DNA from 4 places in the Lysinibacillus sp. 54212 genome. Region 1 is predicted to be linked to each of the others. Evidence: riboswitches for the same ligand, from Rfam matches in the RefSeq annotation. Region 1 holds a riboswitch; each other region holds the start of a gene.

Region 1 (8,102 bases):
CTATCCCAACTATAGAGTCGCTGAATATGCCATCCGTCTTATACGAGCTTGCCCAAAAGCCACAAGGATTAATTTTAGTGACAGGTCCAACCGGTTCAGGGAAATCAACAACGTTAGCGGCGATGATTGACTATATTAACGAAAATAAAGCAAAGCATATTATTACGCTGGAGGACCCGATAGAGTACTTGCATTCACATAAAAAATCGATTATTAATCAGCGTGAAATCGGGGTCGACACAGAATCCTTTGCAAATGGTTTACGTGCATCCCTTCGCCAAGACCCAGATATTATTTTAGTCGGTGAGATGCGTGACCTAGAAACAATTTCTACTGCGATTACAGCAGCAGAAACAGGGCATTTAGTGTTTGCTACCTTACATACATCCAGTGCACCGACAACGATTGACCGAATTATCGACGTGTTTCCGCCTCATCAGCAGGGGCAAATTCGAATTCAGCTAGCAAACGTACTACAAGGAATTATTTCGCAGCGATTATTCGTTCGTAAGGATACGAAAGGACGTATTGCGGCAACCGAAATTTTAGTGAGTGTACCTTCTGTTTCGAATTTAATTCGTAATGAAAAAATTCATCAAATTCCGAGTGTTATGCAAACGAGTAAGGCACTTGGTATGAATACGCTAGAATCTTCAATCCAGGCACTTGTTTCTTCAGGAAAGGTTTCATTGGAGGAAGCGCGCCCCTATATGAACGTAGGTGATTATAGTTGACCGTATATAAATATACAGGACGAACTAAAACGGGTGTTTCGCAAAAGGGCACAATCGATGCGACGAGTCGAAGTGCTGCGATTGCGAAGCTTCGAGAGCAGGGGATTAATCCACGAGAAATAGCTGAGTCAAATAGTATTTTACACAAGGATTTGCAACTCGGTGGCAAGGTGAAAAATCAGGATTTCGTCATCTATTGTCGACAATTCGCTACACTGATCCGAGCAGGTATTTCGATTGTAGAGGCTACGAATATTTTGGCAAAACAATCGACAAGCAAGGCATTAAAAAGAGCGTTAGAGCAGGTAGAGGACGATGTACGTACAGGGGTAACCTTCTCGCAGGCAGTGGCCAAGCATCCGAAAGTATTTCCAGAGCTATTTGTTAATATGATGCGCTCTGGAGAAGCGACCGGGAATATCGATGACACGCTAGAGCGTTTAGCAAACACATTTGAAAAATCCTTTAAATTAAAGAAAAAGGTACAGTCGACTTTAACGTATCCAGCCATTTTATTACTAATTACGATCGTTGTTGTGTTTTTCATGCTGATCTTTATCGTACCTACATTTGTTGAGTCATTCGAATCGATGAATGCAGAACTACCATTACTCACAGTTCTTACAGTAGCTTTTAGTGACTGGCTGAAGCAGTTTTGGTGGGTTGTCATTGTGACACTACTCATGATCATATTAATCTTTCGTTTCTTTTTTAAAAATAATAAGCACTTCAACTATACTGTACATTATTTCTTGCTACGAATGCCGGTATTTGGAAAGCTGTTTCAAAAATCAGCTATAGCAAGGTTAACACGTAACCTATCGTCTTTATTTAGTAGTGCTGTACCGATTTTACATGCATTGACCATTTCAGAAAAGGTGTCTGGTAACCCAGTTATTGGGGAAGTTGTGTTAAAAGCAAGAGCAAGCCTTGAAAAAGGGAGTTCATTAACTGAGCCTTTGGAAAAAAGCTGGCTGTTTCCACCACTCGTTACAAGTATGACGAAAATCGGAGAATCAACAGGCTCACTTGACTATATGCTCGAAAAGATTGCGGACTTCTACGAGGAAGAGGTAGATCGTTCAGTAGATACACTAAAGTCGTTAATTGAGCCACTAATGATTCTGTTGTTGGCAGTAGTCATAGGAATTATTGTAGCAGCAATTTTCCTACCGATGTTTAGCTTGTATGAACAAATGTAATAGAAAAATAGCATATGGGCGTTTTGCAGGGAGGTGAGTAAAAAATGCAATTAACGTCCGTGCAAAAGCAAAATACTATTCAAAATAATAAAGGAGGTTTTTATATGTTTGAACTTATGAAAAAACGTATTAAAAACGAAAAAGGTTTATCTTTAGTAGAACTACTGGCAGTAATTGTTATTTTAGCTATCGTAGCTGCAATTGCAATTCCTGCTATCGGTAACATCATTGAGAACTCACGTCTTAATGGGGTGAAATCTGATGCAATTAATGTAATAAATTCAGCGAATTTATACTATACAGATAATCCAGAGGCAACCACTGTTGATGTGAAAAAATTAAAAGAAGATAAATATTTAGATTCAGAAGGTACAATTCCTGCTGATGCAACAATTTCAGTGGATGTACCACGAAAATTAACAGCTGCTGCAATCAAGTTTTCTGGGGAAAAAACAGTAACCTTTAAAGGTGCCACAGTTAAAGGGATTAATGATGAAAAAACTAAAGGTAGTGCAGTTCCGGATACTGGACTGAGTATTGAAAAATAGTATTTAAATTATTCCCTCATCGAACACCCAACCAATAGTTGGGTGTTCCATTGAGTGACTAATTCGCTACATTAAGTGGCTCGAGGTATTGGAAAAGGGGGTTCCCTATTGATGTTAACGATGAAAAAGAGGTCGCATGTGTCGATTTCTATAAACGATTATATAGTACGTGCGCTGGTGTCAAAGGGGCAGAAGTTGGAGCAACCTGTGATTTATGAGCTGCCGTTGCCGAAAGGTGTTGTACAGGATGGAGCGGTTGTTGATGAGCTGACCTTGTTTGAGATTGTAAAGAGCAATGTTGCAAAATGGGGTGGGAAGAAGCAAAATGTTCGTTTGTTTGTTCCTGACACTTCTGTGCTATTAAAAACCTTTGATCATCCTGCCCAGTTGACGGGGAAGGCGTTGAAGGAGTATGTGCAGATGGAGATTGGGCAGTCGATTCATTTGCCATTCCAGGAGCCGCTCCTAGATGTGTATGATCATCAGGAGGGGGACGGGCAGGCTGTGCTGTTTGCTGCCCCACCAGATGAGGTGACGAAATTAATTGGCCTGCTACTAGACTGTCATTTACAGCCTCAAGTTGCAGATATTCGGGCGCTTTGTAATTTGCGATTACTCGAGCATATTAATCTACTAGATAGCCATAAAACGTATTTAATAACAGATTGGTCGATCAATGAGCTATCAATTTGCATTTATTCAAAAGGAAATGTGGAATTTTTACGCTTCCAATCGATTGAAACAAATCTAGAAAACTGGCAGGATCATATGGCTACAGAAGGTGACGTTACATTTACGTATAATGGAGAGCTAGATGATTACCGAGCGATGATTACCGATCAAGTGCTAGAAATTGATCGCATGATGAATTTTTTTAAATTCTCCTTACATAAGGGCGAAAAATCGGTGGATGAAATTGTTGTGCTAGGCGATAATCCCTTACTTCAAAGCATTGCAGACTTTTTGAGTGAAAATTTAGTAACACCTGTAAAGCTAGTGGATGATAGTGTTGTTTCGCAGCGCTTTCCGAATTGTAAGGCTAAGCATGCCTCATTGTTAGGGCTGGCATTGAAGGGGGTTAACGAATGATTCCAGATATTAACCTCATGCCTAAGCTTGAAAAAGGGGAGACGAGCTCCAAGTTACTCTATGTTCTCCTTGGAATTGTTGTACTGTTAGGCTTAGTAGTCCTCTCATGGATGTATGTTAGTGCAAAGTCGAATTTGTCGGATTTAACGAGTGAACAAGCAGAGCTAGAGGAAAAACGAATTAAGTTAGAGGCGGAATTATCAGCCTTGCAAACGATGAATCAGGGCTCACTCGAGGAATCGGTTGCCTTTGTAGAACTTGTCTCCTATCCAGTTTCTCCACTTATTGATGAAACACAGGGTCTGCTACCGGAAAATACGTATTTACGAGAATACGAGTTTGGTGAATCGAGTGTGACAATCAAGGTTGATTTTGAAACGTTAAACGAGGTCTCAACGTACGTAAGTCGATTAGAAAATAGCCCGTACTTTATTGATTCGCAGGTGGGAACAATTGAAAACTTTGAATTGGATCCTGCAGAAGAGGGAGAGAGCGAAGAAGTGAAGTTTAACGAGGTTCCACGATATTCTGTCGAGGTTATGCTAATGATTGATATAGCCTTTGTTGCTGTTGGAGGTGGAATTCGATGAAATCATTCTCGAACAGTAAAAGCTCACCAGTGCTATTATTAACAGCATTAATCTTTGCTCTTCTTTTTGCCGTATACTATTATGTTGTGCTTCCTAAGCAGGATGAAGTAGAAAGTATGGAATCGTCTGTCAATAATTTGAAGATGGAAATGGCTGCACTTGAGGAAAGCATCGCAGCTGTAAAGGAGCAGAGATCTAACAACGAGACAAATGAATTTGATCTGCGAAAAAAGGTTCCTGAAACACGCGCGATTGATGAGCTGCTGTTAAATATTGAAGAAATAGAATTTGTAACTGGCTCACGTATCCTAAAAGTAGAGTTTAATAATTACGATTCGCTCGTTTCAGATTCAGGGCTACAGGATCCTCATGTGCCTTCAGCAGAGGAAACAGAAGGGCAGGATGCAACTCAAACTGATACAGAAGCCAATGCAGAAACGACTCCAGAGGAAGATACTACACCCGTTTCAACGATTGCTGCCGATTCATTGCCGGGCTCGTTAAAGCTCGTGACATTTAATATGGAAGTTGCATCTCCAAATTACAAAAAGCTACAGCAATTTATTAAGGAAATTGAAAATATTGAACGGGTCATGCATATTGATACGATCCAATACGAACTATCTGGTGAGGAAAACAAGTTTGCGGAGGATAAGTCGGATACTGTCGTAGCAACCGTTCAAGTAACTACATTCTATTATGAATAAAATTCGCAGGTAGGAGTAAGGAGCGTTAAAGATGGAGATTGTGTATACAGTATTTGCAGGAGTTTTTGGTCTCGTATTTGGCTCATTTTATAATGTAGTCGGCTTACGAGTGCCTAAAAAAGAGTCCATAGTTTCTCCTCCATCTCATTGTGTTAGCTGCAATCGACAGCTGACGGTGCCGGATCTCGTACCTGTCTTTTCATTTTTATTTTTACGAGGAAAATGTCGTAGCTGCGGGGCAAAAGTTTCCCCAATCTATGCCTTGACCGAAATAGTAACAGCCTTTCTATTTGCCTTCGCTACTTGGCATCTTGGTATTACAGCTGAGCTAGCGGTAGCCCTGTTGTTCATTTCGTTGCTCGTGATTATCAATGTATCGGACCTTGCGTACATGTTAATACCGGATAAGATATTATTATTTTTTCTGCCATTAATTTTGCTCGCTCGATTCTTCTCACCACTTCAGCCATGGTGGGATAGTATTGTCGGGGCAGCTGTCGGCTTTGGTTTACTATTTTTAATTGCCGTGATTTCAAAAGGCGGCATGGGCGGTGGCGATATAAAGCTGTTCTTTGTTATCGGCCTAGTGCTAGGAACAGTGCAAACCTTACTCACGCTATTTTTGGCTTCTGTCATTGGTATGGTGATCGGCATTATTGTGCTCAAAATACGGGGGCAAGGAAGAAAAACCCCTGTACCATTTGGGCCCTCTATCGCGATAGCTGCCATTGTTGTTTATTTTTATGGTGAGGAAATGATCGATTGGTACTGGCGTTTACTATAATCGCAATTATGAAAAAAACGGTGAATGACGAAATAGTATAAAAAATACCCTTTTATTTCAAGTGGTAATATTGTACAATAATGGTAATCGAATAGTGTTAACTAGGGGAGTCCAATGAGTTGGGCTGAGAGGGAAACGCTTAGAAGTTTCTTGACCCTTTGGACCTGATCTGGATCATGCCAGCGTAGGGAAGTTAGAAATCTTTAGTATATGTGAGCACTTCTACATACATATCGTAAGCTGGGTCCGTTTATGTTTCTAATAAATGGATTCAGCTTTTTTTGTATAGGAACGTTTTCATAGAATAGGTATCTGAAAAACGCGGTATCCGCTTGACCTATTCTAGTTGCGCTGTGCCTTTCTAGTTTGCCCCACTACTAATGGATTGATCTAGATCTCGTCCTTTACCAAATATAAAGGAGGAGTTTTTTTATGTCATCAACTTCATTAAACAAAGAAAACATTTCGATCATGTCCAACTTTCCAGGGAGTAAAAAAGTATATGTGGTTGGTTCAAGACAGGATATTAGAGTACCTATGCGAGAAATTGTGCTAGGTCCAACGACGAGTACAGTAGGGGAAGAGGAAAACCTACCAGTGCAAGTTTATGATACAAGTGGACCTTATACCGACCCGAACGCTTCCATCGATATAACAAAAGGGCTAGAGGCTCTTCGCAGTAAATGGATTGAGGAACGAGCAGATGTAGAAAAGTATGAAGGGCGACAAGTGAAGGCGGAAGATAATGGCTATAGTAATGAGGATGATCCTCGTGCTCAACACAACATTTTCCCGAACTTAAAGCGCCAACCATTGCGTGCGAAAGAAGGAAAAAATGTGACTCAACTTCATTATGCAAAAAAAGGCATGATTACACCGGAGATGGAGTTTATTGCAATTAGAGAAAATATGGAGCCTGAATTTGTGCGGAGTGAGGTAGCGAGAGGTCGTGCGATTATTCCATGCAATATTAACCATCCAGAGCTAGAACCGATGATTATTGGACGCAATTTTCACGTGAAAGTGAATGCCAATATTGGGAATTCTGCGGTTTCCTCTTCGATTGAAGAAGAAGTAGAAAAAATGATTTGGGCTACACGTTGGGGCGCTGATACGATTATGGATCTGTCTACAGGAAAAAACATTCATACAACACGTGAATGGATTATCCGTAATGCGGCTGTGCCAGTTGGGACTGTGCCAATTTACCAAGCACTTGAAAAAGTAAATGGAATCGTAGAAAATCTGACATGGGAAATTTACCGCGATACATTAATTGAACAAGCAGAACAAGGAGTAGATTATTTTACGATTCATGCTGGTGTCCTGCTACGTTACATTCCATTAACAGTGGAGCGTTTAACAGGCATCGTATCGCGTGGCGGATCGATTATGGCACAGTGGTGTTTAGCGCACCACCAAGAAAACTTTCTGTATACGTATTTTGAAGAAATTTGTGAAATTATGAAAGCGTACGATGTGGCCTTTTCGCTTGGCGATGGCTTACGCCCAGGCTCTATTCATGATGCCAATGATGCAGCACAATTTGCAGAGCTCGAAACGCTTGGGGAATTAACGAAAATTGCTTGGAAGCATGATGTGCAAGTGATGGTGGAAGGACCAGGCCATGTACCAATGCATCTTATTAAAGAAAATATGGATAAGCAATTAGAAATTTGCGAAGAGGCACCGTTTTACACATTAGGGCCGCTTACAACGGATATTGCCCCTGGCTATGATCATATTACATCTGCGATTGGTGCTGCGATGATTGGTTGGTTTGGCACGGCCATGCTTTGTTATGTGACACCGAAGGAACATTTAGGCTTACCAAATAGAGACGATGTACGTGAAGGGGTCATTACGTATAAAATTGCCGCACATGCAGCCGATTTAGCGAAGGGGCATCCGGGAGCGCAAAAACGAGATGATGCCTTATCGAAAGCGCGTTTTGAATTCCGTTGGCGAGATCAGTTCAATTTATCATTAGATCCTGAACGAGCAATAGAGTATCATGATGAAACATTGCCTGCAGAAGGAGCAAAGGTAGCCCATTTTTGCTCGATGTGCGGACCGAAATTTTGTAGCATGAGAATCTCACATGATATTCGCAATAGTGTCAAAGAAAAAGAAACGAAAGCGGTTGAAGAAGGTTTAAAGGAAAAGGCAAAAGAATTTAAAGAATCTGGCGGCAAAATATATCAATAGTTAGCGAAAAGGGCTGTCCGAAAATTTAGATGAAAATCTGGATTTTCGGCCGCCTTTTTATGATGGGGATCAATAAAATCTCTTTTGTAAAATAAAGCTACTACAATTACAAACTAAAAAAATCGATTACAGATTCGATTTTGGAGAAGCCGTATGTCCATCAATTAATTAAAGCGACTTCATATAAGAGATGCTGTTCATTCGTTAATTTTAATTCCATAATTGAAATAACTATAATTG
Region 2 (8,102 bases), on a different contig from region 1:
TATTCCGCCGAGATACAGATGATGCAACACACTCTCACCAATTCATGCAAATCGAAGGGCTAGTTATCGGGGAAAACATTCGCATGAGTGATCTAAAAGGAACACTGGATGCATTAGCGAAGAAAATGTTCGGTGCTGAGCGTGAAATTCGCTTACGTCCATCATTCTTCCCATTCACAGAGCCATCTGTAGAAGTTGATGTATCTTGTCATAAGTGCGGTGGCGCGGGCTGTAACGTATGTAAGCAAACAGGCTGGATTGAAATTTTAGGTGCGGGTATGGTTCATCCGAACGTGCTTGAAATGGCTGGCTATGATTCGAAAAAAGTATCAGGCTTTGCGTTCGGTATCGGTGCTGAGCGTATCGCGATGTTAAAATACGGGGTGGATGATATCCGTCACTTCTATACGAATGACGTACGCTTCTTATCACAATTCCACCGAAGTGAAGGGTAAGGAGGAAGATTTATGTTAGTTTCATTAAAATGGTTATCCCAATATGTAGATATTGATGGTCTTGACCCACAAGAGTTAGCAGAAAAAATTACACGCTCAGGAATTGAAGTCGATGCAGTCATCGATCGCTCTGTTGGCATGACAAATGTCGTTGTTGGTAGTGTTGTATCAAAAGAAAAACACCCTGAAGCAGATAAATTAAATGTATGCCAGGTGGACGTAGGTGAAGAAGTCCTTCAGCAAATCGTTTGTGGTGCACCGAATGTCGATGAGGGACAAAAGGTGATTGTAGCGCTTCCAGGTGCTAAGCTTCCAGGCGGCATTAAAATTAAAAAAGCAAAGCTACGTGGTGTTGAATCGAACGGTATGATTTGCTCGCTACAGGAGCTTGGCATTGAAGGTCGTCTTGTACCGAAAGCATATGCTGAAGGAATTTATGTTTTACCAGCAGACGTAACTCCTGGTGAGGATGCACTTGAAACTTTAGGGCTTCGCGATACAGTTTTAGAGCTTGGCCTAACACCAAACCGTTCAGATGCGTTATCGATGCTAGGTGTTGCTTATGAGGTAGCAGCGATTCTTTCACAGGACGTGAAACTGCCAGAAATCACATACAAGGCTTCAGCTGAAAAAGCAGAGGATCTATTAAAGCTTCGTGTAGAGGACACAGCAACGAACCCACTATATTCAGCAAAAGTAGTGAAAAACGTAGTAGTGGCTGAATCTCCACTTTGGCTACAGCATTATTTAATGGCTGCAGGTGTTCGCCCTCATAACAACGTAGTAGATATTACAAACTATATCCTAATGGAGTACGGTCAACCACTTCATGCATTTGACTACGATAAACTAGAAACAGGTGAAATCGTAACACGCTTTGCTACAGAGGGAGAAAAAATTACGACACTTGATGATGTAGAGCGTACATTAGCCTCTCACAACTTTGTCATTACGAATGGCAAAGAGCCAGTTGCAGTTGCTGGTGTTATGGGTGGTGCAAACTCTGAGGTGTCAGATGCTACAACAACAGTTGTGATTGAATCTGCTTACTTCGCAGGTGGTTCAGTTCGCCGTACATCAAAGGATTTAGGCTTACGCTCAGATTCATCAGCTCGCTTTGAAAAAGGCGTAGACCCGAACCGTGTACTTCCTGCTACTGAACGCGCGGCACAGCTACTCTCAGAGCTTGCAGGTGGTGAAGTACTAGAAGGTACAGTACTTGTAGATGAGCTAGACAAAACGCCAGCTCGTGTTGTTGTTTCGCCAGACTTCATTAACGGCCGTCTTGGAATGAAAATTTCCTTAGAAGAAATGCTCTCTATTTTAGAACGTCTAGGTTTTGGTGTAGAAGCGGCAAATGGCATGCTGATCATCGATGCACCGACACGTCGTCAGGATATTAAAATCGAAGAAGACATCGTGGAAGAAATTGCACGTATGTATGGCTATGATGAAATTCCAATGACCCTACCAGAGTCGGATGTAGTAGGTCGTTTAACACCTTACCAAGCAAAACGAAGAATCGTTCGTAATGTTATGGAGGGGGCTGGATTATTCCAAGCTGTAACATACTCATTAACGTCAGAGGAGGACTCACAAAAATTCGCTTTAAAAGCTGAAGAAACAACAAAGCTGTTAATGCCAATGTCTGAGGAGCGTTCAACCCTACGTCAAAGCTTAATCCCTCATTTAGTAGAAGCAGCCGCTTATAATGTAGCTCGTCAAATTGACTCTGTAGCACTTTACGAAATCGGCTCTGTATTCCTTGGCCAAACGTCTGAGGAGCTTCCATTCGAGGAAGAGCATTTAGCGCTTGTACTAACTGGTAAGTGGACGGATAACGCTTGGCAGGGTGAGAAGAAGCCTGTTGATTTCTTCGTAGCAAAAGGAATTATCGAGGCTATATTTGCAAAGTTTAGCTTAACAGACCGCGTTTCTTATGAAGGAGCAACTGTTGATGGCTTACATCCTGGTCGTACAGCCCATGTACTACTAGACGGTGAAAAAATTGGTCTTATCGGCCAGCTTCACCCAGCTCAGCAAAAGCAAGCTGGCGTAAAAGAGACTTATGTTGCTGAGTTAAATTTATTAGCAGTTTTAAGTGCTGTAACAGAGGACTTAGTGTATACGCCTGTTCCGCGCTTCCCAGCAATGACTCGTGATATTGCCCTTGAGCTTGATCAGACAACAGCCTCTGGTGAAATTGTTCGAATCATTAAAGGGGCAGGAACAAAGCTTCTGAAGGATGTAAAAGTGTTTGACGTGTACGAGGGAGAAAAAATGGCTCCAGGTAAAAAATCTGTTGCCTTCTCATTAACTTACTTCGACCCAGAGCACACGCTAACTGATGAAGAGGTAGTAGCTGCACATAATAAAGTCTTAAAAGCATTAGCACAGGCTGGTGCGGAAGTACGATAAAAATATTAGATGAAAATTTGATATAAATATAAAGAATTTGCCTTATTTCTACGGGGGAAAGCTATCAAAAGCCTTTTTCTAAGTAGAAATGGGCGAATTCTTTTTTTATTGGAAGAAAGCTACATACTAGTGGATATTGTTAATATTTTGCTTAAATAATTTTGGAGTTGCGACTTAACACCTATCTACAAATGATGCTGTAACTATCAAAAAAATATTTCTTGTATTGTTATATTTATATAAATTATTACAATAATGTGGTATAATCTAACTAGTGATTATTATTGCAAAATAACTCCTAATGCTATGTTAATTAAAATAAGAAATCTGTAATAAGGGAGCCAGACATGCTTATGCAACAAACAGAAACAATTGAATTTGATAGTTTACAAACATTAGATGAAAAGTTTGAATATGCAAAAAGCATGCATTTGATTGCAAATTTTGAAGAAGGTTTAAGTTACTTTCGGATACTAAAAACGGAATACGAACAGGTTAAGCAATATGATAAAGTAATCGATTGCCTCGGGTGGATATGTCAGAATCTTGCGAACATGGGGCGTGTCGAAGAGTTATATAAATATTTGCCTGAGTATAAAGCGTATTGTAATGAATATGGTACAGAGGTCAATAGATTAAAGCTCAATACATATTTAGCGTTTATTAGTGCATCAATTGGTGCAGAGGAATCAGCAATCGAGTATTATAACGAAGCAATTTTTTTAGCGAAAAAGCTCAATGATACAAAGCGTTATTTACTTAGTTTGATTAATTTACAAGCGGTCTATTTAATAATGAAGAATTTTGATCATGCAAATGAAATTGCCTATGAGGTAAAAAGAATTTTCGACAGGGATCCAAGGGTAAAAACAACGATGTCCGAGGCTGCCTATTATTTGAATCTGATTACCATTAAATTAGAGTGGAATAAATTAGATGAAATAGAGGAACTCCTACATTCCTTTGAAAAAATTAATGAAATCGAAAAGCATAGTCGAGAGGTCATGTACTATCGCTGTGTAAAAGGTCGTTATTTTAATAGCTTAGGGCATTATGAGAAGGCAATCGAGGAATTAGAAAAAGCATACGACTATGTAAAAAAAACAGAGGAAGAGCCATTTTTAACAATTATTTTAGAGAATTTAATAAAGTCAAATGAAAATGTGGGAGACTATAAATACGCCTTACAGTATGCCAATTTGCTAAATGAAAAACTAAGTAATCAACAAAAGAAGCAATTACGCTCCGAAACTATTAAGGTGATAAAAGAAATCGATTTAGATAGTATGAAACAGCTTGTTTATGTGGATGGTTTAACGTCCATCCCTAACCGTAGATATTTAGAAAAACACGGTTCCAAGCTAGTTGATGATGCGAATCGTAAAGGGTCTAATGTATACTGTGGAATTATAGATATCGATCATTTTAAAAATATTAATGATCGTTTTGGTCATATTATAGGAGATTTAGCGATACAGCAATTAGCGCATGTAGTGAAAAAGGCATTGCCGGAAAAGGTAGTTTTTGCACGCTATGCTGGAGATGAATTTGTATTTTTAATTGAGCAGGTTGAAGAAGCTGAAGCATTTTTCCAAGGGCTATTCAACCAAATGACTAACTTTGAATTCCGAACGGAGGAGCTTGAAGTGAATTTAACACTTAGTATGGGCGTAGCCTCCCTATATGATTGCCGAGACAAGGAATTGAAAGTATTATTAGATTTAGCTGATCAGGCTCTATATCAATCCAAAAACACCGGTCGCAATCTAATAAGCTTCTATAACAATCAAGAGTCAGCCTTCATATAAATTGCCCCCTACTATAAAAAATGATTTCAACCTTATTGAAATTTCGATAGGACTTCGTTATGATAGGGGCATTCCAATTAAATAACAACCACAGGAGGGGCCGGGTTAGTCGGCTGAGATTGTGCACAAGACTGCACTGACTCTTAGAACCTGTAAGTTAATACTTGCGTAGGGATGTGGATAGAAACCAACTCAAAAACGATGTTAGGCTCTGTCCTAATATCGTTTTTTTTCTTTCACTCGTCAAGGATGAATTGGCAAGCCTGAATCAATAAACTATGAAAAAGTGAGGAAATCAAACGTGAGCTTAAAAGAAATTCGAGCAAAAAAACCGCTTGTACACTGTATTACAAATTATGTTGTCGCAAATTTTACGGCAAACGGTCTACTAGCTATTGGTGCTTCACCGATTATGGCTGATGAAGTACAAGAAATGAGGGATATGGCTTCAATTGTCGATGCTTTGTTAATTAACATCGGAACAGTCAATGAAGTAAAAAGTAAGGCGATGAAGCTGGCGGGACAATGTGCCAATGAGCGCGGCATTCCAGTTGTATTAGATCCTGTTGGCGTAGGTGCTTCGAAGTTTCGCATGAATGTTGTGCAGGAGCTATTGGGCACAGTGAAATTCGACTGCATTCGCTGTAATACAGGGGAGCTTGCAGCGATTGCTGGAGTTAGGTGGGACGGAAAAGGTGTCGACAGCGGCACAGGAGAAATGGATGTAGAAAGTGTAGCAATCGCAGTAGCGAAGAAATATAGCTGCCTTGTTGTTGTGACAGGGAGCACCGATATCGTTACAGATGGTAGGGATGTCCTTCGTGCAGAGGGTGGTGACGAGCGCATGACGGAAGTAACCGGAACAGGCTGTTTACTAAGTGCTATCTGTACAGCGGCGCTAGCTTCAACAGATAACGCGCTCTCTACGCTACAAAATGTCCTACAAGACTATAAGGGTGTAGCAATAATGGCTTCTCATGAGCGTGGCATCGGCTCGTTTGGAGTGGGCGTTTTAAATGCACTACAATTAATTTCAAGAGGTGAAATAGGATGAATATTGTTATGACTGTAGCTGGTTCAGATAGCGGTGGAGGAGCAGGAATTCAAGCGGATCTTAAAACATTTCAGGAGTTAGGTGTATTTGGTACAACAGCCATTACAGCCTTAACCGCTCAAAATACACTAGGTGTTAACGGGATTTTTCCAACTACACCCCAATTTGTCCAGGACCAAATGAGGACTGTTTTTGAGGATATGCCCGTTAGAGCTGTGAAAACAGGAATGTTATTTTCTGCTGAAATTATTGAGAAAGTCGCGGATTTTTTGGCGGATCAGTCGGTCCAACTCGTGATTGATCCAGTGATGATAGCAAAGGGAGGGGCGAGCCTACTTCAACAACAGGCAATGGATGCCCTTAAAACGAAGCTGCTGCCGATTGCTACTGTCCTAACACCGAATATTCCAGAAGCCGAAGAAATTACAGGACTTCGTATTGAGACAGAGGAGGATATTAAAAAAGCTGCACAAGCGATACTACAGCTTGGTGTTTCGTGTGTCGTCATGAAGGGTGGACACTTATCAGGTAAGGATGCAATTGATACAGTGTTTTTCAATGATGGCACGAGCTTTACAATGACAAGCGAGCGAATCCAAACAAGACAAACACATGGCACAGGCTGCACATTTTCTGCTGCATGTACCGCTTTTCTAGGAAGAGGATTAAGTGTACGTGAAGCAATAATAGAAGCGAAGAAATTTGTTCAGCTAGCGATTTCAAACCCGTTAAATATCGGGAATGGGCACGGTCCGACAAATCATTTTGCCTACAAAGAACATGAGGGGCAGTGTGAGGTGACAGTCCATGAAGCGTGAGAATTTACAAGTTTATTTTATTATGGGGACACAAAATATAACGAATCGCGAGCCACTAAAGGTTCTTGAGGAGGCATTACAGGCAGGCGTGACCATTTTTCAATTGAGAGAAAAAGGCGACGGTGCGTTACACGGTGCGGCGTACGAGGGGTTTGCCATTGAATGTCAGAAGCTTTGCCAGAAGTACGACGTGCCCTTTATTGTAAATGATGATATTGAACTCGCCATAAAGCTTGGAGCAGACGGTGTTCATATTGGCCAGGAGGATATGTCCGTTGGTGAGGTTCGAGAAAAAATCGGCGATCGAATACTCGGGATTTCGGTCCATAACATGGAGGAATTGCAGGTTGCACTTACACACAAAGCCGACTATGTTGGGATTGGCCCGATTTTTGCAACAAAATCGAAGGCGGATGCAAAAACACCTGCTGGTACAAGCTTCTTACAGCAAGTCTCTCACCAATACCCTGAGCTGCCGATTGTAGCAATAGGTGGCATCACAAAGCAAAATGGGACCGAGCCAATCCAAGCCGGAGCAGACGGCGTAGCGGTTATCTCAGCGATTTGTGAAAGTGAAAATATCAACGAAACAGTCGCGGTGTTTAAAGATTTAACGAATTAACCTTATAAAATCGTAATCTTACCCCCACGGAAAGGCTAACAAGCAGCTTTCGTGGGGTTTGTTTGTGATGACTTAGGAAAAGTAGTTCAACAAACAGAACCGCTTATAGAATAAGAGAATTTAAACTGTTACACTGAAACTATGAATGATTATTCTGTCACTTAGCATGAGGCGTGTATCGTATTGTTAACAAGAAAACCGAATTGGTAACGCAATAAATTAATGTTATTTAATCTTATCTTTGCAACGGGGGTACTTATGAAAACTCACTATTATTTAGGGTGGTTTAACTCTTTTTTTCCAGAGAATCTGGTCAGAGTGTTACACGAGGATATAACTGATAGAAAATCGATTGTAATGATTAGCTCGAATCCTTATTTGTTAGAAGAGGATGGTGCTACTGAACGGTCGTGGCTAGACCAGGCTGGCATTACGTTTGATGAATATTATTTGATCAATTATAGCGTACATAAGGAAGATGCCCATAAGTTAATTCAAAATGCGTCAGTCATTTTCTTGTTAGGTGGAAATACGGTTAATCAAAATAATTTTTTGAATGATTATGAATTGTCGTATGTGATAAAAAAAAGCGGAGCCGTTGTGATGGGAGCAAGCGCGGGTGCCATCAATATGTCCGCTAAATGGCTATGTTCGAAAAAACTTGGATATAAAGTTGAAATAAACGCTCTTTATGACGGAGTAGGTCTAGACAATTTTTCCGTCCTGTCTCATTATGATCTTGAAAATAACATTGCTCTTGTTCAAAGCGAATTGTCCTCTTTATCGGAAGAAATGGATATTTATGCGTCGAATAAGGATTGCGCTGTACGGGTAAAGGGAAGCAAAATCGACATTTTCGGCAATGTATATGTAATGTCCCACTCAAAGATTCAGAAATTGGAAGAGACGCTCTAGTTGTGAAGGAGA
Region 3 (8,102 bases), on a different contig from region 1:
ATATAGACCAACTATCTGGTGCTTTACCCCTACGGCAATCTCTATTGTTCGAACGATTAGAGGGACAAGCAAATATTTATCAAATCCAAGAGGCACTAGACGAGGAAAGAAAATATTACGAGGATAAAGTGATGGTGGATGAAAAGCTATATAAGGAAAGCTTTAATGCTCATCACGAAAAGCAACAGCAATACATTGTAAGCGAAAAGTTAAATGAACGGATTACTAGCTTAATGCAGAAAAAAGAGCAGCTTTCGAATAAGGAGCAGGAGCTACCATTATTTGAAGCGAAAAAGGCGGAGATTGAGGCTGCAAATAAAGCCGCTAAGCTCCATCCAATATTCGAAGTATGTAAATTAACTGCGGCTGAACTACAGGAGAAAACAGAAGCTTGCTCCAATTTAGCCGAAACCCTGCACAGAGCACAGGAGAGGTTAAGTATCGTAGAAGCAACACTGTTAGCCGAAAGTAATCGGGAGGTAGAGCGAGATCATTTGACTCAGAAAATAACGGAGCTTGAAAAGATCAAACCCCTTTACGAAGAAATTGATAACCTTACAGGAGCTGTTACGACGTTGCAGGAACATACTGAGGTGTTGCATCGTGCAATCGTAACAAAGTCTGATGAATTGAAGCAAAAAAAGGATCAATTAGGAAAGAGAGCAACCCTTATCGAGGAAATGGAGCATAAAACAGCAAAGCTCCCAGAAGCGATGCAAAAGCAGCAGCGATTAAAAGAAATCATAGCTCTATTTGCCAAGCTTCAAAAAGCGGAAAATTCTGCACAACTTTTACAGAAAGAATATTCGGAGGCAGATTCGAAATACCAAACAATAAGGGTAGCCTACGACGCCGAAGAAAAAGAATGGTTAAATAATCAGGCCTATCATTTAGCCACTACGTTAGTACCGGGAGCTCCCTGTCCAGTTTGTGGTAGCAAGGAGCATGCATCCATCCATCAAGTTGTTCTTCAGGCAGTCGATGAAGTGGCGCTAAAGGGGCTTAAGAATACATTAGAGAAGGCTGAGCAACAAAAATATTCTCTACAAGGAAATGTTTCTGCCGCTTTAAATATAGTGGAAGAACTTCAGTCGGAGTTAGCAGGCTATAATGTACATCCAATCGACCGAGAAGAGCAGGAAGTAAATTATAAAGAAGTAACCCGCTATGTTGAGGAGCTACAAGAAGTAACTCGTAAATTAATAGTAATTAAAAAACAATACAAGGATTTACAGCAGCAGGTGGAGCAGCTTGAGGTAGAAAAGGTAAATGATGAGTCACATTATTATGAGCAACAACAGAGCTTAGTACAGCAGCAGGCGGTACTAGAGCAAAAAAGCAAGGCAATTCCAACTGAGTTGCCAAACTTAAAAACATTAAATGAGGCACTATATGCAGCTCAGCAAAACCTTAGTAAATTACAGCAGGCGCTTCAACAGGCACAGCAACAGTACGATTCAGTACGTATGACGATTACAAAAACAGAGGAAGCGTTAAAGCTAACGGAGGAAGCTAAACAAGGACTTCAAGAAAAGTTATCGAAGGCTAAAGCACAATTTACTACGGAGCTTTCAGCAGCAGGCTTTTCCTCCTTTGAACAGTTTTCTTTAGCGAAGCGCAGTGAGGAACAAATCGCCCTTTTGCAGCAACAATACATCAATTTTACAAATGAGCTTCATGCATTAAAGGAATTTGTTAGAGAAGAGAATGGTTCGCTACAAGGGAAGGAAATAGTCGATTTAACAGCTCTATCTAATGAGCTCCAGGGATTAAAGCTAGCATACGAGCAGGCATATCATGTGCTTAACGTCTCTAAGGATTGTGCCCGCAACTGTGTGGATTATACTGACAAGCTCGAGGAAGTGGCTGAAAAAATTGATACACTCGAAAGGGTTTCTAACGAAATAGTCGATTTATATAACATGCTACGCGGTCAAAATTCAAAAAAGGTTTCTTTTGAGCGATACGTACAGATGGGGTATTTAGAGCAGATTACAGAGGCAGCAAATATTCGTCTACATCATTTATCAAACGGTCAATATCGATTAGTTTGCTCTGATCGTCAAGAATCACATGGTCGTCAAAGTGGTCTAAGTCTGGATGTGTATGATAGCTATACTGGTCAAACACGTGATGTAAAAACGTTATCCGGTGGAGAGAAATTTAACGCGTCTCTTTGTTTGGCGCTTGGAATGGCAGATGTGATTCAAAGCTTCCAGGGGAATGTCCGTATTGATACGATGTTTATTGATGAAGGATTTGGCTCGCTAGATGAAGAGTCATTAATGCGTGCTATTGACACCTTAATCGATCTTCAAAAATCAGGACGTATAATCGGTGTGATATCACACGTTGCTGAGCTAAAGGCAGCCATCCCTGCCATTTTAGAAGTTGAGAAGCTAAAAGAAGGCTATAGTCGAACAAAGATACTATTAAAATAAAGACAAGGGTACATTTCGTCGATATGTTTGACGAAATGTACCCTTAAAAATTATTTTTTTCTAGTTGTTGCTGACTTTATTGGACTTGCCTTTTTACTATCAATTGCTTTTTTTACAACTGGATATACGACAGGTGCCCATCTCATAGCTGTTTTGACGATTTTTCCTAATTTCATTTTCTGCACTCCTTGCCTATACATATTTATTGTAATTTGTGTGATTAATATACCCAATTGCATTTACTTTATAAACGTTAACGAAGTACCTTTACACCTTCAATAACGTTCCAAATAATAACGGCGAAATTAATAAGCATATATACACCGAAGGCTATAATCCAGGAAAAAAATGCTGAATCGCCGAGATTGACCGCCTCATTAGAAAAAATACCTAACGCGAAAATACCGATAAATAAAAATATAGCAAGAATAATTGGGATGATATGTGAAAGTAAAGCGCGAATTGAATGTCGTTTTACTTCAGAATCATGTGAAACAAAATACACAACAATCGGTACAATAAACGGAGCAAAAAAGATACTAAAATAATTCAATGCACTTAAACCTTTTGAATTATTCATAAAAACCCCTCCCAAGTAGTATTATTAACTAGTTTACGGATGAATAGGCATAAAAGTTTCGATTAATTCATACTTGATTATAGTAGAATGTTCACTTAAAATGGAGCTGTTCAACAATTACATGATGTATTACCACAAGGGGGGCCGAGCAAGTCGGCTGAGATTGTGCACAGCTGCACTGACCCTTCGAACCTGTAAGTTAAAGCTTGCGTAGGGATGTGGATAGAAACCGACTTCATAACGATGTTAGGCTCTGTCCTAATGTCGTTTTTTCTATTTCATATCCTCCTTGTGTTCTAGTTCTACATCGGAACAAAAAAAGGAGATTGAAAAATGGACAAAAAACGTTTATTAATGATGGTGGAAATTGCGATTTTTGCAGGGATTGGGCTTATTCTAGATAAGCTAACATTTACAATTTGGGCACAGGGAGGCTCAGTAAGCTTAGTAATGGTTCCGATCGTACTAATGGCCATTCGTTGGGGGCTAGCAGCGGGGCTCACGACGGGGGTATTAATTGGCGTACTACAAATAGCATTTGGAGCACATGTCTATCATTGGGTCCAAGGCTTACTTGATTACGGGATTGCTTTTACTGCAGTTGGCTTAGCTGCTGTTATTCGCAGACCACTACTTCACGCTACTAGTAATGGGCAAATGAGAGAAATGGTCTTTTATATTGTACTAGGAACAGTACTTGGCGGCTCTATTCGCTTTGCCGCCCACCTTATTGCAGGTGTTGTGTTCTTTGCAGAATATGCTGGAGATCAAAATGTGTGGGTTTATTCTATTATTTACAATAGCTCTTATATGATTCCTGCCATTATTTTAACTGCAATTGCAGCTTCCATGTTATTTACGTCCTCACCAAAACTGTTACAAAAAGCATAAGTAGGCTACTCTCTTTTGAATATGATATAGTATTAAGGAAACTTTTCGATAGAGAGGGATATGAGTATGATCGTAAAAACACAAGAAGAAATAGATGCATTTAAAAAAATCGGACGTATAGTAGCTGAAATTCGTGAAGAAATGAAGGCAGCTACAAAACCAGGTGTAACAACAAAGGATCTAGACGAAATTGCTGGTCGTATGTTTGAAGAGGTTGGTGCAATATCTGGTCCAAAAGGTGAATATGACTTCCCCGGCTTTACATGTATTAGTGTAAATCATGAAGTAGCCCACGGAATTCCAGGTGCAAAAGTAATTCAAGAAGGCGACCTAGTAAATATCGATGTATCAGGCTCCTTGAATGGCTATTTTGCGGATACAGGAATTTCTTTCGTTGTTGGGGATGGTTACGAAGATAAGGAAAAGCTTTGTCAGGTTGCAAAATCAGCATTTGATCGTGCGATGCTAAAGGTAAAAGCAGGCTCCAAATTAAACCAAATTGGGAAAGCGGTTGAGCGTGAGGCCCGTGATCATGGTTTAACAGTTATTATGAACTTAACAGGTCATGGATTAGGTAAATCACTTCATGAGGCGCCAGAACATATTTTAAATTACTATGATGCTTGGGATTCTACAATTATGAAAGAGGGAATGGTACTTGCAGTAGAGCCATTCATCTCAGCAAAAGCAGAGCATATTGTAGAAGCAGGCGACGGCTGGACTTTTATCACTCCTGATAAATCGTTAGTAGCACAAATCGAGCATTCCATTATCGTAACGAAAGATAAGCCGATTATTTTAACAACACTAGAAGATTAAAAAAAAGCTGCGGGGATATAACCTGCAGCTTTTCCTATATAAAAAACTGTCTAAAAGAGAAGCTTCTTTTAGACAGTACTTTTCTTCCTTATGAAAATAATTCCCGTAGCGAGCACACCACATAAAAATAAAGCTGCCGTCGTAACGAATAGCTCATCAAAGCCATTTGTAATAGCAATACCAACATAACACCAAATAAATATGCCTGGTGTCACGCGGTCAAAATGATGATAACGCAAATGTAGGGCGATTGCAGTACCAAGCGATAGCATAATGACAGCCCATAAGCCGTTGCTTAAGCCAAAGCCCTTCCATTCGTAGTACATAATCATATAGCTAACAATCACAAGAGTAAAAAATAAACTCCAGCCTAGCCATAGTGATATTGGAATACGGAACTGGATACTTTCCTTGTTAAGTGGGTACGTAATATAAAGTCCGAACAAAGAAATGAGACTAACGACAAATGAAATAGTGGCAATTATTAAGTGTTCATTATGCCATTCATAAAAGAATAAGCTTTGTAAAAAACATGTTCCAATAAATAACGTTGTTTGCTTACTGCTCAATGCAAAAATGGATTGTCTATTTTTATGAGTCTGCCAAATAAAAATAAATAGGCTAGCAAACAAGAAGAATGAAAAACAATATACAAAGCGAGCAGGCGAAAATAATAGCGGTAAGCATTCAATAATGGTGATCGTTGTAGCATTATTTATACCAAGCCAAATAGCTGTTAATGTGTAAGCGGTCATCGTTAATAAAGAAATTAAAAGTAAAATGCGACGCCCCATAAATCGTCTCCTTTCTTTAAAAATATATATTTAATTAGTTCCCAACAATAAATACCATTTAAACCCATGATAGATTAGAATATAAGGTAATAATCAAAAGGAGTGAGAATAATGAAAAAGTTAAAAGATCTAGATTTATCGTCAGAGCTAGATAAAAAAATGTATAAAAAAAAGTTAAAAGTACTCCAATATGAAATGTTAAACGCACAGCAATTTTTATTCAACAAGAAAATCGGATTAATTTTAGTATTTGAAGGAATGGATGCTGCGGGTAAGGGGGGCGCTATTAAACGCCTAACAGAAAGAATCGACCCGCGAGGTTATGTAGTACACCCTATATCGGCGCCTCAGCCTCATGAACTACGTTATAATTACATGCATCGCTTTTGGCGCAAGTTACCGCAGCATGGACAAATCGCAATTTTTGATCGTTCTTGGTATGGGCGTGTTCTAGTAGAACGTTTAGAAGGCTTCGCAAAAGAAGAGGAATGGAAGCGTGCATACGAAGAAATAAATGATTTTGAACGCTTATTAACAGATGGCGATTATATCATCTTAAAATTCTGGATTCACATTGATAAGGAAGAGCAATTGAAACGTTTTAATGATCGAGCTACGAACCCATATAAAGCGTGGAAGCTAACAGATGAGGATTGGCGTAATCGTGATAAATTTGATGATTATGTATTGGCGGCAGATGATACTTTTAAGCATACAGATACAGAAAATGCACCATGGGCTTTAATTCCTGGTAATAATAAACTTCATGCACGTATTGCAGTGCTACAGGAAACGATTAATCATATTGAAAAAGAGGCAACAAAACGTGGCTTACATATTTCAAATGTATTCGAAAAGAAAGGTGCTAAGGCGCTAGCTGAACTAGAAGAAATTGTTCAAGAATCAAAAGATTAGAACGCCTTACATTACTTATATACTGAAAGTGAAAAAGAAGTAAAATAACCTACAATAATAAATTGAAATGGATTATCTGAAATGGGGGCATAACATATGACTACAAGGAAATACTCAGAGGTTTGGGATTTAGATGTATTTTTTGAGGGTGGAAGTGAATCAGCTGAATTTGAAGCATTTATAGACGCATTACCAGAAAAAGTAGAGAGCTTTTTCTCATATTTAAAGTCTTTACAGCAGCCGGTGTCAGTAACACAAATTACAAAAGCATTGAATATAATGAAAGATGTACTAGTAGAAATATCACATGCAGGCGGTATGCTTTCATGCTTGACAGCGCAAAATACAAAGGATACAAAGGCTCTATTATTACAAAATAAATTAAGCTCGATTGGTGCAAGCTTTGCACCAGCCACTTTACGTTTCCAGCAAATTTTAGCTGAAATAAAAGAGGCTGAGTTTATTCAATTACTTGAAGAGGCGGAGCTAAAGAAATTTTCATTTATCTTAACAGAATGGCGCGAGCAGGCGAAGCAAAAGCTTTCCGAGGATGAGGAAGCATTAATTTCTGCGTTAAGTGTTGACGGTTATTCAGCATGGGGACAAATGTATAATTTATTGATTGGTGACATTAAGGTTGAAGTAGATGTTGATGGGGATTTGCAAATTTTATCGATCGGTCAAGCAAATAATTTAAGTGCCCATCAGAATGCAACAGTACGAAAAAATGCCTTTGAAGCGATTGAAAAAGTGTTTACAGAGAAGGAAGAATTCTTCGCGAAAACATTGAATCATTTAGCGGGCTTCCGTTTAACAACATACAAAAAGCGCGGCTGGAATGAAGTACTACAGGAGCCTCTACAAGTAAATCGTATGAAAAAAGAGACGCTTGATGCTATGTGGGGCGCAATCGCGAATAATAAAGAACCTTTTGTACGTTTTCTGAAGATTAAAGCAGGTATGTTAGGTAAAGAAAAAATGGATTGGTACGATTTAAATGCTCCAATAGTAGGTAAGGCACCTAAAATGTCGTATCAAGAAGGAGCAGAATTTATACTAAAGCATTTTGGAACATTTGGACCGAAGCTAGAAGCCTTTGCCCGTACAGCATTTGAGAATGAATGGATTGAAGCGGAGGACCGTCCAAATAAACGACCAGGAGGCTTTTGTACAGGACTGCCGGTCGCAAATCAGTCGCGTATTTTTATGACTTATTCAGGTACACTGTCCAATGTATCGACGCTTGCACATGAACTCGGTCATGCCTTCCATTCATACGCGCTTCGTCCTGTAGATGTATTAAATCGCCGTTATGCAATGAACGTTGCAGAAACAGCATCAACATTTGCTGAAACAATTATTGCAGACGCAGCTATAGGAGAAGTTACAACGAAAGGCGAAAAGTTAAATTTACTAGAGAGTAAATTACAGCGTTCTGTGGCCTTCTTTATGGATATTCATGCTCGCTTCCTTTTTGAAACGAGATTTTATGAAGAACGTAAAAAAGGAGTTGTGTCCTCTCAACGACTCAATGAGCTGATGGAAGAAGCGCAGCATGAAGCATTTGCGGGCGCATTAGAAGAAACACACCCGCATTTTTGGGCTTCAAAGCTTCACTTTTATATTACAGGAGTGCCATTTTACAACTTCCCGTATACTTTT
Region 4 (8,102 bases), on a different contig from region 1:
TTTTTAGGTGATTTTGATCCCGTATCTATTAAAATGGCAAAAGACCAAAATTTATCGTTAAATCCGACGAAAATTTCGGGTCTCTGTGGTCGATTAATGTGCTGTTTAAAATATGAAAATGATGATTACGAAATTGCAAAAGAGGGCATGCCTGATATCGGTGATTTAACAAGGACACCAGATGGTAATGGGAAAGTAGTTGGGTTAAATGTATTAGAGCGTTTAATTCAGGTTTATTTACAGGAGCAGGAGCGCACGGTGGAATATTCGTTGGAAGAACTATTACAATGCGAAAAAAATCTTATATAGATAGAAACTTAATGGGGTGGCTTGAGTGAAGGACCGTAATTTTTTAGATACTGTTATGGAGTTCGAACAGCAACTCGAATCGATGCAGCAACAGTTTGTCGCTTTAAAAAAGTTTGTTGCGCATATGATGGAGGAACATCAGACACTTCAAACGGAAAACCTTCATCTGAGAACGCGTTTAGAAGCGCTTTTGTCTAATGAAACTGCCACACATTCAGTGGATTTTGAACAAAAGAAGGAAGATACGTTAGATATCGGCGAAGGCTATGATAATCTGGCTCGCCTTTATCATGAAGGGTTCCATGTATGTCATGTTCATTTTGGAAGCTCACGTAAAGGTGAGGATTGCTTGTTCTGTCTATCGTTTTTAAATAAACAAAATGGTTAAGATAAAGGCTGCTTCCGTAGAGGAGGTCAGTCTTTTCTTTACGAAATAAAGAGATAAAATTAGTCTGAGTAGGAAGCCCGAGAAATAGACAGCAAGGGCCAGAAGATAGGGCTAAAATTACACATAATGGAATGCGTGTTTTTGTAGTAGGAGGTATTTATGAGTGAGTGGTTAAAGGACGATGAACGTCTGGATTATTTATTAGCAGAGGATTTGCGTATTATTCAGAGTCCATCAGTCTTTTCTTTTTCGTTAGATGCAGTGCTGCTTTCTCGCTTTGTGAGTGTGCCAAAGCGTGGGAGTGTTGTCGATTTATGTTCGGGGAATGGAGTTATCCCTCTTTTCCTCAGTGCACGCACTAAGGCTAAAATTATCGGTGTCGAAATCCAGCCTCGCCTTTATGATATGGCGTGTCGAAGTGTTGCTTATAATAAACTAACTGAGAGAATCGAAATGAAGCTCGGGGATGTAAAGGCTGCACCGGATACATTAGGTATAGAAAAATATGATGCTGTGACATGCAACCCACCTTATTTTTTAGCACATGAACTAAGTGATAAAAATGTAAGTGAGCACTATGCGATTGCTCGGCACGAAATCCATTTAACACTAGACGAAGCAATTTATTCAACAAGTCGTCTATTAAAGCAAGGTGGAAAGGCTGCATTTGTCCATCGTCCGGAGCGACTACTTGATATCGTAACAGCAATGCGTGCTAATCGTTTAGAGCCAAAGCGTATGAGGCTAATTTATCCGAAGCATGGAAAAGAAGCAAATACCTTACTTATTGAAGGAATTAAGGATGGAAAGCCAGGTTTGAAAATATTGCCGCCTTTATTTGTATACGATGAGCATAATGAATATACGGCAGAAGTGAGCGCTATGCTTTATGGAAAAGAGTAAGCATTATTTTTATGTAGTAGAGTGTCGAGACGACTCGTTTTATGCTGGATATACAAATAATTTGGAAAAACGATTAGCTGCACATAATGCCGGAAAAGGCGCAAAGTATACGCGTGCTCGGCTGCCTGTAACGTGCATCCATTATGAAATATTCGAATCAAAACAAGAAGCGATGCGTATGGAATATGCATTTAAACAATTTACACGTGAAAAAAAAGAGCAGTATATAGGGAGGGCTAGCTGTGAAAGCACAAAAGAGTAGCCAGCATGAAGCGGGGGCGTGTCTGTATTTAGTTGCGACACCGATAGGCAATTTAGAGGATATGACCGTACGAGCATTACGTATATTGAAGGAAGTTGATGTGATTGCTGCAGAGGATACACGTAATACAAAAAAGCTTTGCAATTACTTTGAGATTCAAACACAGCTTGTTAGCTATCATGAGCATAATATTGAAGTTGGTGGGGAAAAGCTACTCGGTTATTTACGAGAAGGGAAATCGGTAGCACTTGTTAGCGATGCAGGGCTACCTTGTATTTCTGATCCGGGAGCGGATATTGTTCAAAAGGCAATTGAAGAGGATTTTGCAGTTGTACCAATTCCAGGTGCTAATGCTGCACTAACTGCATTAATTGCCTCGGGGATCGTTCCCCAGCCATTTTATTTCTTTGGGTTTTTAAACCGTCAAAAAAAGGAACGTCGTGCACAGCTAGAAAAGGTAGCAAAACGAGAGGAGACGCTGTTATTTTATGAGGCGCCTCACCGTTTGAAGGATACACTAAAGGATATCGAATTAGTACTTGGGAATCGACGAATCACCTTAGCGCGGGAATTAACAAAGAAATTTGAAGAGTTTTTACGCGGGACAGTGGAAGAGGCGATAGTTTGGGCATCGGAAAATGAAATTCGTGGCGAATTTTGTATTGTACTGGAAGGCAATCTGTCCGGTGAGGTAGAAGAAGAAGCCCATGATTGGTCTTCGATGACGCTACAGCAGCATGTGGACTATATAATAGAAGAAACGAATGTTAATTCAAAGGATGCGATTAAGGAAGTAGCAAAATTGCGCGGCCTATCAAAACGAGATGTATATAATGACTATCACCGTGAGCAAGAATAGAGACATGGAATAATTGGAGGGGAAAATATCTTTTCCATAAAATCACTTGCACAAATTGTAAGTCATGTTATGATAAAAATAAATACAAATAATAGCACTAGGGGCGCCATTGGCTGAGAAGAACCCTTTGAACCTGATCTAGTTAAGGCTAGCGTAGGGAAGTGAGGTATGTTGATTGTTACGTGTACATTCCCCACTCTCTAAAAAGAGTGGGTTTTTTATTTGTAAGGAACTTGTTAGTAAGGGTTTAATCATGTGACTTCAGTTTCCTTGGCCCAACACGATGTTGGTCACGAAGGCATTATGACTGCCGTTTCGTTTTCGTCTCAGACAATATTTTCCATTCCAACGGGAAGCTATGCTCTGTTGATCACATGATGAATAAAGCGTTTGTTGATTGGAGTGGAGCCAGCGTGACTCCTTGGGGATTAGCTTAGCGTCACAGATGAGACCCTGGAGCGAGCGAAGTGAGTGAAGCGGCTCATCGGACGCCCCCAGGAAAGCACGCTGGCGCAACGGAAATCAATACCAAGTTATAGTGAATGACCATTTATTAGTTAAAAAAACCGAATATTTTGTAGGACTGCTAGGGGCGCCATTGGCTGAGAAGAACCCTTCGAACCTGATCTAGTTAACGCTAGCGTAGGGAAGTAGTTTCGAGCGTATCATTATACGACTATGCCACGAAACCACTTCCGATTATTAGGGAGTGGTTTTTATTTAAGAGTAAGAAAGTATAAAATCTTGGAGATGGAGCAGTGTCTAGCTCCAGCGCTTGTTGTGGCTAAATAGGGCGCTTGAGCTTTTCTGAATCAGGGAAGTGCTTGTTAGTAAAAAGGAGGAAGCAGGGATGAATGTGACAACAGAAAAATTTACAGATCGACTCTTTAGAAATGTGCAGCCTATTTGGGAGGCGAATCATACCCATCCATTTGTGCAGGAACTAGGAAATGGGACACTCGATAAGGATAAATTTATCCAATATATGAAGCAGGATTATGTGTATTTAATTGATTATGCAAAGCTATTTGCGATTGCATCTGTCAAATCTACAGATTTAGACATGATGGGGAAATTTGCAGCTATTTTAAATGACACGCTACATTTTGAAATGGATCTGCATCGTCAATTCGCCGCTGAATTCGGTATTACCTCAGAGGAGCTCGAGGCGACAAAGCCGACGCCTGTGAATTTAGCTTATACGAATTATATGTTAAATGCTGCGCAAAGTGGTAGCTTAGCTGAAGTAGTGGCCTGCTTATTGCCTTGTGCGTGGGATTATTGGGAAATTGGCAAGCTGTTAAGAGCACAATACGGTCATAATCTAGAAAATAATCCGTATGCCAAGTGGATAGAAACATACGATTCAGAGGAGTTTGGCAATGGAGCCAAGTGGCTGATCGATGTAATGAACGAATTAGCAGATGGAAAGCCAGAACGGGAGCTCGCTCAATTAGAAAAGCATTTCCAAATTACTTCAAAGTACGAGTATTTATTCTGGGACATGAACTATCATAAACAGGATTGGCCGATTTAGTTCATTTGAGAAGGTGAGAAAGAAATGGTAGTTAGCCTACAAAATGTGACCTATGCTTTTGAACGTCATGCTTCTCCTGTTATCTCTAATTTAAATATGGAAATTAAGCAGGGGGAATTTGTTTCAATCATCGGTAGAAGCGGTACAGGAAAAAGCACAATTTTTAAACTGATGACGGGTCTTCTGACACCGGATGATGGGCATATAATCATTCACAATCGCCAAGCAGCTCCAGGTGATGTGGGTTTTATGCCACAAAAGGATTTATTGCTACCTTGGCGTACGATCCTACAAAATGTCATGATCGCAGCAGAAATTCAAAAGGATGTAACGTTAACAAAAGAGGAAGCCCTAGCCTGGATCGAACGGGTTGGCTTAAAGGACTATGTACATGCGTATCCAAAGGAATTATCAGGCGGAATGAGACAACGCGCGGCTTTTTTAAGAGCGCTCCTCACTGGTAAAGATGTGCTATTACTCGACGAACCTTTTGGCGCACTAGACGCTTTTACAAAAAAAGAAATGCAAGCCTGGTTATTGTCCATGTGGCAGCAATTAAAGAAAACCGTCCTCTTTATTACCCATGATTTAGAGGAAGCCATTGTATTAAGTGATCGCATATTAATATTGCATCAAAATAACACCGTAGAAGAAGTGATCGTCGATTTGCCACGACCACGTGCCAACGAAATGATCTATTCGGATGAGGTTATAGCTTTAAGAAGAACACTAGAAAGGAAGATTTCTAGTGAAACGTATTAAAAGTTGGTTACAACAATACTATTTATTCCTACTGTTTTTTGCAACAGCACTTGTTGTGCTAGAAGTGCTAGTGAGGCAAGGAATGGTGCCAAGCTTTATTATTCCTGCACCAACAGGGGTGTTGCAAACGATTATCGACAACTGGAGAGTCCTCTTTTTGGAGCATTTAAAGGCAACTGGAATCGAGTTTTTCGTTGGCTTTTCGATAACGGTCATTTTAGGAGTGTCACTCGCTATAGGGATGTTCTGCTTTAAACCTATAGAAAAAGTAATGTACCCAGCTGTCATCATTTCACAAATGATTCCGATCATTGCACTATCGCCCATTTTTGTGCTGTGGTTTGGTTATTCTATTTGGAGTAAGGTGGCGGTGACGGTTCTCATCTCATTTTTCCCTATTGTGGTGAGCACCTATGATGGTTTAAGAGCCTGTGATAAAGATTATATAGAACTATTTCGTTCAATGGGGGCATCCCGCAAGCAAATATTTCTAAAGCTACATATTCCAATGGCACTACCCTCATTTTTCTCAGGCTTTAAAATGGCCATCGTATTTGCATTAGTCGGTGCGACCATTGGGGAATGGTTAGGTGCAAGTGAGGGATTAGGTTATTATAGCCGGAGAATGTCTGGGAATTTGAATGCAGAAGGTGTATTTGCGGCGATTACGATATTAACCCTTGTAGGGATCCTACTGTTTGCGCTCGCCGCATGGATTGAGCGAATCGTTCTTCGAAAATGGAAATATGAAAATTAGAGGTGGAAGATAACATGAAAAATTGGAAAATTACCGTTGTATTCCTGCTACTTGCCGTAATGCTGGTGGGCTGTAGTGATGAAAAAAAGTCATCCGAAAAAGGGGAAGCGGAATTAGAAAAAATCACGATCATGCTTGATTGGTATCCAAACGCAGTACATTCTGCATTATATGTAGCGAAAGAAAAAGGCTATTTTGAGGAGCAAGGCTTAGATGTTGAAATTCAAATGCCTGCAGATACAAATGACCCGCTAAAGCTTGCGGCGACAGGGAAGGTCGATTTAGCGATTAGCTACCAAAGTCAGGTTGTACAATCAAGAGCAGAGGGAATCCCGGTCGTGTCGGTTGCAGCCTACGTTCGCCATTCTCTTGACTCTATTATGATGAAAAAAGAAGCAGGAATCGATTCACCAAAGGATTTAGAAGGTAAAAGTGTGGGCTATCCATCTACCATAATAACAGAAGCGGTCATAAAGACGATGGTCGAGCATGATGGTGGAGATTTTAGCAAAGTGAAGATGACGGATGTAGGATGGGATTTAATTCCTGCGGTTGCAACGGATAAGGTAGATGCAATCGGTGGCGGCTATATTAACCACGAATTAGTGCTACTAAATAAAGAAGGCTACGAAATGGAAGCTTTCAAATTAGATGATTACGGTGTACCGGATAATTACGAGCTTGTTATCGTGACTGGTGAAGATACATTGGATAAGAAAAAAGCTTCGATTGAGAACTTTTGGAAGGCTGTTACAAAGGGGCAAGAGTTTGTAAAGGAAAATCCGGAAGAAGGATTGCAAATCTTATTAGCGAATGAAAATGGGGACTCGGCATTAGATAAAGAAGTGGAGACAGAGAGCTTAAAAATTCTTCTACCATTAATGGAGGATGAAGGGGTTCCATTTGGGCATCAAGAGGAAGAGAGCTGGAAGAAAGTGGCGGATTGGCTATATGAAGCTGGCGTAATCGAGACGAAGGTTGATCCGGAACAGTTTGTACAAAATGTTGTTTCGGAATAACGATGGGAAGAGGAGTACGTAATATGAATCAAACAAGAAAGCTAACGTATACAGCCATTCTTGCAGCGATTACCACTGCATCAAGCAGTGCAGTCTATATTCCGGTAGGCTTTGCAAAAATCTTTCCTATACAGCATTTTGTGAATGTACTGTCTGCGGTTTTGCTTGGACCTTGGTATGCAGTGATGGGGGCATTTCTTACTTCAACGATGCGAAACCTGTTAGGAACAGGTTCCATCTTTGCCTACCCGGGTAGCATGCTCGGTGCCTTCCTTGCAGCCGTTCTTTATCAAAAAACAAAGAAGCTAGGCTATGCCGCTGTTGGTGAAGTAGTTGGAACAGGTATTTTAGGTGCATTGGCAGCTTATCCAATTGCAACATTGCTATTAGGACAGAAGGCTACATTATTTGGCTTTATCCCAGCATTTATGATGAGTTCTTTTGCTGGCGCCATTTTAGGATTCTTTTTATTAAAGGTAATGGTCCAAAATAAAGCATTTAGTGGCATGCTGCACACGAAAATAAAATAATACAACAAAAAGGGCAATCAAAAGTCTACAGTAGATTTTTGACTGCCCTTTATTAAATCAAGAGTGCATGTTGTAGGCATTCTTGATTTTTTATTTTTGATCGTACTTTAAAGAGTGAACAACTTATTTTTTTAAGTTGTTTTGAATTTCATTTACTAAAATTTCCGCACCTTCTGGGCTTAAAATTAATTTGCCCCCAGCAAGACGGAAGTTATCATCAGAAACTTCACCTGTTACAGCACAAGTCATGTTTGGCATATATTTCTTCAGAATGATTTTATCATCATCAACGTAAATTTCTAATGCATCTTTTTCTGCAATGCCTAGTGTACGACGAAGCTCGATAGGGATAACTACACGACCTAATTCATCGACTTTACGAACGATACCTGTTGATTTCATGACAATGGTTCCTCCTAATATTTTGTTATTATAATTCGTCAAAATTCGACATCAAATCCTTGTCTAATATGAATCATACCAAGTAATGCCATAAACGTCAATAAATTAGCACTGTTAATTCTCAAATAAAGCGAATTTTTTTGTTAAAATCCGTGAGTATAGTCTGATATAGTTTAGATTTTTATCATTTAAAATAATTAGTAGCCTAAAAGGTTTAAAGAATTCTCAATTATTGACGTGGTTATTATTCGACAAAATTGTCAGAGAATAATCTTTCGTTGAAACGAAATTCGTACTTCGTTAGAATAGGTACTATACTGTGAAACAATTGGAGGCAGTTCTAGTGAGCGAACAAAAAACATTCTATATAACGA

The links. Region 1 has a riboswitch for thiamine pyrophosphate ahead of thiC (phosphomethylpyrimidine synthase ThiC). Riboswitches for the same ligand answer to the same signal wherever they lie in the genome.
Region 2: another riboswitch for thiamine pyrophosphate. It lies ahead of thiM (hydroxyethylthiazole kinase); the one in region 1 lies ahead of thiC (phosphomethylpyrimidine synthase ThiC).
Region 3: another riboswitch for thiamine pyrophosphate. It lies ahead of thiT (energy-coupled thiamine transporter ThiT); the one in region 1 lies ahead of thiC (phosphomethylpyrimidine synthase ThiC).
Region 4: another riboswitch for thiamine pyrophosphate. It lies ahead of tenA (thiaminase II); the one in region 1 lies ahead of thiC (phosphomethylpyrimidine synthase ThiC).

What each region holds. Positions count from the first base shown of each region.
Region 1 is NZ_JBAFWZ010000013.1:80,597-88,698, reverse strand. Features, by position in the region: gene V4T18_RS11160 (type IV pilus twitching motility protein PilT) at 1-734, shown strand, start outside; gene V4T18_RS11155 (type II secretion system F family protein) at 731-1,936, shown strand; gene V4T18_RS11150 (prepilin-type N-terminal cleavage/methylation domain-containing protein) at 1,981-2,484, shown strand; gene pilM (type IV pilus biogenesis protein PilM) at 2,596-3,573, shown strand; gene V4T18_RS11140 (PilN domain-containing protein) at 3,570-4,163, shown strand; gene V4T18_RS11135 (potassium transporter) at 4,160-4,870, shown strand; gene V4T18_RS11130 (prepilin peptidase) at 4,902-5,654, shown strand; TPP riboswitch at 5,748-5,862, shown strand; gene thiC (phosphomethylpyrimidine synthase ThiC) at 6,087-7,862, shown strand.
Region 2 is NZ_JBAFWZ010000018.1:692-8,793, reverse strand. Features, by position in the region: gene pheS (phenylalanine--tRNA ligase subunit alpha) at 1-455, shown strand, start outside; gene pheT (phenylalanine--tRNA ligase subunit beta) at 468-2,873, shown strand; gene V4T18_RS12760 (tetratricopeptide repeat-containing diguanylate cyclase) at 3,227-4,681, shown strand; TPP riboswitch at 4,765-4,873, shown strand; gene thiM (hydroxyethylthiazole kinase) at 4,983-5,735, shown strand; gene thiD (bifunctional hydroxymethylpyrimidine kinase/phosphomethylpyrimidine kinase) at 5,732-6,553, shown strand; gene thiE (thiamine phosphate synthase) at 6,543-7,175, shown strand; gene V4T18_RS12740 (Type 1 glutamine amidotransferase-like domain-containing protein) at 7,434-8,090, shown strand.
Region 3 is NZ_JBAFWZ010000002.1:135,216-143,317, forward strand. Features, by position in the region: gene V4T18_RS02445 (SMC family ATPase) at 1-2,441, shown strand, start outside; gene V4T18_RS02450 (hypothetical protein) at 2,492-2,617, opposite strand; gene V4T18_RS02455 (DUF4870 domain-containing protein) at 2,695-3,021, opposite strand; TPP riboswitch at 3,149-3,255, shown strand; gene thiT (energy-coupled thiamine transporter ThiT) at 3,355-3,912, shown strand; gene map (type I methionyl aminopeptidase) at 3,979-4,731, shown strand; gene V4T18_RS02470 (tryptophan-rich sensory protein) at 4,800-5,525, opposite strand; gene V4T18_RS02475 (polyphosphate kinase 2 family protein) at 5,637-6,440, shown strand; gene V4T18_RS02480 (M3 family oligoendopeptidase) at 6,537-8,102, shown strand, end outside.
Region 4 is NZ_JBAFWZ010000024.1:6,252-14,353, forward strand. Features, by position in the region: gene V4T18_RS14545 (PSP1 domain-containing protein) at 1-309, shown strand, start outside; gene yabA (DNA replication initiation control protein YabA) at 335-697, shown strand; gene V4T18_RS14555 (tRNA1(Val) (adenine(37)-N6)-methyltransferase) at 857-1,600, shown strand; gene V4T18_RS14560 (GIY-YIG nuclease family protein) at 1,587-1,862, shown strand; gene rsmI (16S rRNA (cytidine(1402)-2'-O)-methyltransferase) at 1,843-2,721, shown strand; TPP riboswitch at 2,811-2,898, shown strand; TPP riboswitch at 3,300-3,387, shown strand; gene tenA (thiaminase II) at 3,572-4,258, shown strand; gene V4T18_RS14575 (ABC transporter ATP-binding protein) at 4,283-5,020, shown strand; gene V4T18_RS14580 (ABC transporter permease) at 5,007-5,777, shown strand; gene V4T18_RS14585 (ABC transporter substrate-binding protein) at 5,792-6,796, shown strand; gene thiW (energy coupling factor transporter S component ThiW) at 6,820-7,326, shown strand; gene V4T18_RS14595 (AbrB/MazE/SpoVT family DNA-binding domain-containing protein) at 7,450-7,734, opposite strand; gene metG (methionine--tRNA ligase) at 8,072-8,102, shown strand, end outside.